Regions from separate parts of the Variovorax sp. GW821-FHT09D04 genome, predicted to be linked through region 1. Evidence: predicted binding sites of a transcription regulator. Region 1 holds the regulator's gene; the other holds the start of a gene.
What was found. Region 1 encodes NrdR, which represses ribonucleotide reductase genes. Its sites were predicted from a motif close to CACNANATNTNGTG; they were not measured.
Positions count from the first base shown of each region.

Region 2: AC07O4_RS23365 (ribonucleoside-diphosphate reductase subunit alpha) is a predicted target of NrdR. The motif match lies at 1,228-1,241, and genes of this name have one in related genera.

Region 1 is NZ_JBWKPA010000003.1:500,850-504,250, forward strand. Features, by position in the region: gene AC07O4_RS12615 (riboflavin synthase) at 1-9, opposite strand, end outside; gene ribD (bifunctional diaminohydroxyphosphoribosylaminopyrimidine deaminase/5-amino-6-(5-phosphoribosylamino)uracil reductase RibD) at 96-1,226, opposite strand; gene nrdR (transcriptional regulator NrdR) at 1,255-1,698, opposite strand; gene glyA (serine hydroxymethyltransferase) at 1,732-2,976, opposite strand; ZMP/ZTP riboswitch at 3,015-3,141, opposite strand; gene AC07O4_RS12635 (lytic transglycosylase domain-containing protein) at 3,191-3,401, opposite strand, start outside.
Region 2 is NZ_JBWKPA010000008.1:173,516-176,916, forward strand. Features, by position in the region: gene AC07O4_RS23355 (sigma-54-dependent transcriptional regulator) at 1-370, shown strand, start outside; gene ampD (1,6-anhydro-N-acetylmuramyl-L-alanine amidase AmpD) at 357-974, shown strand; gene AC07O4_RS23365 (ribonucleoside-diphosphate reductase subunit alpha) at 1,324-3,401, shown strand, end outside.

The sequences.
Region 1 (3,401 bases):
GGTGAACATTTCCACATTTTCGCAGACATCGAGGGGTCTTCGGCCCGAAGGGCCGGTTTGCGGCTGCGAATGTGCCGCGCCGCGTGGGCGGCGGCTCAGAAGCGGTCGCGGCCGGCGACGCGCGCGACGATGCGCAGGTCGGGCCCCAGCATGTCCACCGACTTGAATTCGAGCGGCAACGCACCCGTCAGCGACGTGAGCGGGCCTTCGGCATGCAGGTGGCTGGCGATGTCGAGTCCGCTGCCGATCAGCTTGGGCGCCAGGTACACCAGCAGCTCGTCCACGCAGCCTTCGCGCAGCAGCGAGCCGTTGAGCTTGTGGCCCGATTCGACGTGCAGTTCGTTGACGCCGCGCGCCGCGAGGTCCTGGAGCATCGCGGGCAGGTCGACCTTGCCGTGCAGGTTGGGCAGGCAGGTGATGGTGGCGCCGCGGGCTTCGAGTGCGGCCGCCTTTTCTTCGTTGTGCCGGCTGGCGGCGTAGATCCAGACGGCGCGGCCAGCTATGAAAATGTGAGCGTCGGGCGAAGTCTGGAGATGGCTGTCGACCACCACGAGGTGGGGCTGGCGCGGCGTGTCGACCAGGCGCACGTCCAGGCGCGGGTTGTCTTCGAGCAGCGTGCCGACGCCGGTCAGCACGGCACCGGTACGGGCCCGCCAGGCGTGGCCGTCGGCGCGCGCGGCCTCGCTGGTGATCCACTGGCTCACGCCGTTGTGCAGGCCGGTGCGGCCGTCGATCGAGGCGGCGATCTTCATTCGAACCCAAGGCTGCTGGCGGATCATGCGGCTGAAGAAGCCGATGTTGAGTTCGCGGGATTCGTCGGCGCCCGGTCCGACTTCGACCTCGACGCCCGCCGCACGCAGGCGCTCGAAGCCCTGTCCCGCCACGAGCGGGTTCGGGTCGGCCAGCGAGGCCACGACGCGGCGCACGCCGGCGGCGATGAGCGCGTCGCAGCAGGGGCCGGTACGGCCATGGTGCGAGCAGGGTTCGAGCGTGACGTAGGCGGTGGCACCCGCGGTCGAATGGCCCTGGGCCTGCGCGTCGCGCAGTGCCATCACCTCGGCATGCGGGCCGCCGGCCTGTTGCGTGTGGCCCTGGCCGATCACGCGGCCGTTGGCGTCGCACAGCACGCAGCCGACGCGCGGGTTCGGGTCGGTCAGGCGGATCGCGGAGGTGGCCAGCCGCAGGGCGGTGGCGATGTGGGAGGCGTCGTGTCGGGAAGAGGACATGCCGGGTTCGTTCACGCCTTCTCGGGGGTCAGATGTCGCGCAGCAGCTGGCGGAACTCGTCGACGTCCTCGAAGCTGCGGTACACCGAGGCAAAGCGCACGTAGGCGACCTTGTCGAGTTTCTTGAGTTCGCGCATCACGAGTTCGCCGACTTTCGTCGAATCGATTTCGCGCAGGCCGCTGGCCAGCAGCTTCTGTTCGATGCGCAGCAGGGCGTTGTCGATCTGCTCGATGCTCACCGGGCGCTTGCGCAGCGCCAGCATCATCGAGGCGCGGACCTTGGTCGAGTCGAAGTCGGCGCGGCTGCCGTCCTTCTTGACCACGACGGGGAAATTGACGTCCGGGCGCTCATACGTGGTGAAGCGCTTGTCGCAGGCGCTGCACTGGCGGCGCCTGCGGACGAAGTCGGCGTCTTCCGAAACGCGGGTCTCGACGACCTGCGTTTCGAGATGACCGCAAAAAGGGCATTTCATGCGGCCAGTGCTTCTCTTCTTCTATTTACGAAATCAACGGTAGACAGGGAAGCGGCTCGTCAAGGCGTGGACCTTGGCGCGCACCGCGTCGATGTTCGCCGCATCGCGCGGGTTCTCGAGCACGTCGGCCACCAGATTCGCCGTGATGCGGGCCTCTTCGTCCTTGAAGCCGCGCGTGGTCATGGCGGGGGTGCCGATGCGCACGCCGCTGGTGACCATCGGCTTTTCCGGGTCGTTGGGGATCGCGTTCTTGTTGATCGTCATGTGGGCGGCGCCCAGCACGGCTTCGGCTTCCTTGCCGGTGATGCCCTTGGAGCGCAGGTCGACCAGCATGACGTGGCTTTCGGTGCGTCCGCTCACGATGCGCAGGCCGCGCGCGGTGAGGGTGTCGGCCACGATCTGGGCGTTCTTGACCACCTGTTGCTGGTAGGCCTTGAACTCGGGCGTCAGGGCCTCCTTGAACGCGACGGCCTTGGCGGCAATCACGTGCATCAGCGGGCCGCCTTGCAGGCCGGGGAAGATGGCGCTGTTGATCGCCTTCTCGTGCTGCGACTTCATCAGGATGATGCCGCCGCGCGGGCCGCGCAGGCTCTTGTGCGTGGTCGAGGTCACGATGTCGGCGTGCGGCACCGGGTTGGGGTACACGCCCGCAGCCACGAGGCCGGCGTAGTGGGCGATGTCGACCATGAAGATCGCGCCGACGTCCTTGGCGACCTTGGCGAAGCGCTCGAAGTCGATGTGCAGCGAGTAGGCCGAGGCGCCCGCGATGATCAGCTTGGGCATGTGCTCATGCGCCTTGCGTTCCATCGCGTCGTAGTCGATGGCTTCGTTGGCGTCCAGGCCGTAGCTCACCACGTTGAACCACTTGCCGCTCATGTTGAGAGGCATGCCGTGGGTCAGGTGACCGCCTTCGGCCAGGCTCATGCCCATGATGGTGTCGCCGGGCTTCAGGAAGGCGAGCATCACGGCTTCGTTCGCCGAGGCGCCGCAATGCGGCTGCACGTTGGCGGCATCGGCACCGAAGATCTGCTTGACGCGGTCGATGGCCAGTTGCTCGGCCACGTCGACGTGCTCGCAGCCGCCGTAGTAGCGCTTGCCCGGGTAGCCTTCGGCGTATTTATTAGTGAGCTGCGAGCCCTGGGCGGCCATGACGGCCGGCGAGGCGTAGTTCTCGCTGGCGATCAGCTCGATGTGATGTTCCTGGCGCGCGTTTTCGGCTTGAATGGCGGCCCAGATTTCGGGATCGGTCTGTTCGACCAGGATATTGCGTTGGTACATGGCAGTCCTTTGAAGACGAGGTCCTTGTTCAACCAAACAAGGGCTGCCCAGGCGAACGGCTGAACGCCTGTTGTGGTCAGGCGGCACGCTTCCCAGTGGTATTCCACGTCAGCGCGTGGCACCTTTTTCAGGGTGCTGCGCCTATCGCCAGTCGCGTACAGGCCGAGTGTAGCGCAGGCCCGCACGCATCCGGGCCGGGAGGGCCGGCAAGGCCTCAGGAAACTGCGGAGAGCAGGGCGACCTTGGCCGGCTCGCTGCCGGTGGCAGGCTCTTCGCCAGCCGGCTTGGCCGGTGCCACGACCGGGATCGGCTGTGCGCGCGCCGTGGTCGGCGGCGGCACGACCATCGTCGAGGGCGCACGGCCGGCGGCGACCTGGCGCAGGCGCTCGTGTTCGGCCAGCACCTTGGCGGCATAGCCGCCGTCG
Region 2 (3,401 bases), on a different contig from region 1:
GCACCGCGCCGTGGCGCTGAACGACGGCGACGAGCTGCACATCGACCTGATGGGCGCGATGACGCCGATGCCGGCCGCGCCGCGCGGCGAATCCGCTGAAGCGCCAGCCGCCGTTGCGGTGGCTCCCGTCCCCGCGCCCGCCGTCGAGCCCAAGCCCGCGCCGCCGCCGCTGCCCTCCGACCTGCAAGCCTGGCTCGACCAGCAGGAGCGCGAGATCCTCGTGCGCGCGCTGCACGAGAGCGGCTTCAACCGCACGGCCGCCGCCGCGCGGCTGGGCATGAGCCTGCGCCAGATCCGCTACCGCATCGCGCGCCTGGGCATCTCCACGCCCAACGGCGACGACGGTGCCACCGCGCATGCCGACGACTGACGACCTCGCCACGACACCGGCCGGCGACGACAGACTTTGGCGCGCCGGCTGGTACCGCTTCGCCAAGGCCCTGCCCTCGCCCAACTTCGGCCCGCGCCCCGTCGGCGCGCAGACCGACCTGATCGTGCTGCACTCGATCAGCCTGCCGCCGGGCGAGTACGGCGGCGACGCCGTGCAGCAGCTCTTCACCAACCGGCTCGACTGGGACGCGCACCCGTACTTCCAGTCGATCCGCGGGCTCGAGGTGTCCTCGCATTTCTTTGTGCGGCGCAACGGCGAGCTCTGGCAGTTCGTGAGCTGCGACGACCGCGCCTGGCACGCCGGCGTGTCGTCGTGGCGCGGACGCGGCAACTGCAACGATGACTCCGTCGGCATCGAGCTCGAAGGCCTCGAGGGCGAGCGCTTCGAAGAGGCGCAGTACGAGACGCTGGCCAGCCTGTGCGCCGCGCTCGCGCAGCACTACGCCATCACCCACATCGCCGGCCACGAGCACATCGCGCCCGGCCGCAAGCAGGACCCCGGCGCCGGTTTCGACTGGCGCCTGCTGCGCGAACAGCTCGGCTGGAATCCACAGATGTTTCCCGAGCAGGTGGTCGCGCGCTAATTTTTTCAATCGCTCCGTGGCCCGCGATGCGCCGCTCTCGCAGCGCAGCAATCTCGCAAGCGCAGGCACGCGACGTAGCAACCATGCGGGCTGCAGGCCCAAATCGCCTCGCAAGCCGCGCCCCGTGCGGGTTGCGCCACCATGGGCCAGTATTCACGCGGCATCGCTGGCGATGCGCTGAGTGCGGCGCAAATCCTGTAAGGGTTGCGTCCATAGGAAAACACTACCTGTAGTGGCTTGTAGGGCACAGACACCCTAGATATAGTGTCTTCCCGTTCGGCAACAACGCCGACGCAAGGCCCGCGAGGCCTTGCCAACCAACAAGAATTGCACAACCGAGAGGAAGCGAATGCAAACTGCACTGAACACCCCGTCGACCCCCCGCGCCGTCCCCGCGACGCCGCAGCAGCAACAAGACACTGCGGGCTCGCCCACCGGTCAGAACCTTGCGCACTACCAGATCATTCGTCGCAACGGCGCCGTCGTTCCCTTCGAACCGAACAAGATCGCCATCGCGATGATGAAGGCCTTCCTGGCGGTGCACGGCACCCAGGGCGCGGCTTCCGCCAGCGTGCGCGAGACCGTCGACACGCTGACGCAAGGCGTGATCCGCGCCATGGTGCGCTCGCGTCCGGGCGGCGGCACCTTCCACATCGAAGACGTGCAGGACCAGGTCGAGCTCGGCCTGATGCGCGGCGGCCACCATGAAATCGCGCGCGCCTACGTGCTGTACCGCGAACGCCGCACCCAGGAACGTTCGAAGCAGGGCGAGCAGGACGTGCCCGCCGCACCGGCGCTGCACGTGCTCGACAACGGCGAGCGCGTGGCGCTGGACCTGAACGAGCTCAAGGGCCTGATCGAATCGGCCTGCCAGGGCCTGGGCGACAGCATCACCGCCGCCCCCATCGTCGCCGAGACGATGCGCAACCTGTACGACGGCGTGCCACTGGACGAGGTCTACAAGGCCTCCATCCTGGCCGCCCGCACGCTGATCGAGAAGGACCCCGACTACACCTTCGCCACCGCGCGCCTGCTGCTGCACACGATCTTCAAGGAAATCATCGGCCGCGAAGTGATGCCGATCGAGCGCGCCACCGCCTACGCCGACTACTTCCCGCAGTTCATCAAGAAGGGCGTCGAGAACGAGCTGCTCGACGAGAAGCTGCTGCAGTACGACCTGCCCCGCCTGGGCGCCGCCCTGAAGGCCGAGCGCGACAACCAGTTCGACTACCTGGGCCTGCAGACCCTGTACGACCGCTACTTCCTGCACGTGCGCAAGACCCGCATCGAGCTGCCGCAGGCGTTCTTCATGCGCGTGGCCATGGGCCTGTCGCTGAACGAAATCGACCGCGAAGCCCGCGCCATCGAGTTCTACGAAGTGCTGTCTTCGTTCGACTTCATGTCGAGCACGCCCACCCTGTTCAACGCCGGCACGCTGCGCTCGCAACTCTCGAGCTGCTACCTGACCACCGTGCCCGACGACCTGGACGGCATCTACGAGTCGATCAAGGAAAACGCGCTGCTGTCGAAGTTCGCCGGCGGCCTGGGCAACGACTGGACCCGCGTGCGCGCACTGGGCAGCCACATCAAGGGCACCAACGGCGAATCGCAGGGCGTGGTGCCGTTCCTGAAGGTGGTGAACGACACGGCCGTGGCGGTGAACCAGGGCGGCAAGCGCAAGGGCGCCGTCTGCACGTACCTGGAAACCTGGCACCTCGACATCGAGGAGTTCCTGGAGCTGCGCAAGAACACCGGCGACGACCGCCGCCGCACGCACGACATGAACACGGCCAACTGGATCCCCGACCTCTTCATGCGCCGCGTGATGGAAAAGGGCACCTGGACGCTGTTCTCGCCCTCCAACGTGCCTGACCTGCACGACCTGTTCGGCGCCGACTTCGAGAAGGCCTACGTCGCCTACGAAGAAAAGGCCGCCCGCGGCGAGATCAAGCCCGCGCGCACCCTCCAGGCCTCGGACCTGTGGCGCAAGATGCTCACGATGCTGTTCGAGACCGGCCACCCCTGGATCACGTTCAAGGACGCCTGCAACGTGCGCTCGCCGCAGCAGCACGCCGGCGTGGTGCACTCGTCGAACCTGTGCACCGAGATCACGCTGAACACCAGCGACACCGAAACCGCCGTGTGCAACCTGGGTTCCGTGAACCTGCTGCAGCACCTGAAGGACGGCAAGGTCGACCAGGAAAAGCTCAAGCGCACCATCTCGACTGCGATGCGCATGCTCGACAACGTGATCGACATCAACTACTACGCCGTGAAGAAGGCGCGCGACTCGAACCTGCGCCACCGCCCGGTCGGCCTGGGCCTGATGGGCTTCCAGGACGCACTGTACGAACTGCGCATTCCCTACGCCTCGCAGGAAGCCGTGCAGTTCGCCGACGAGTCGATGGAAGCCATCTGCTACCACGC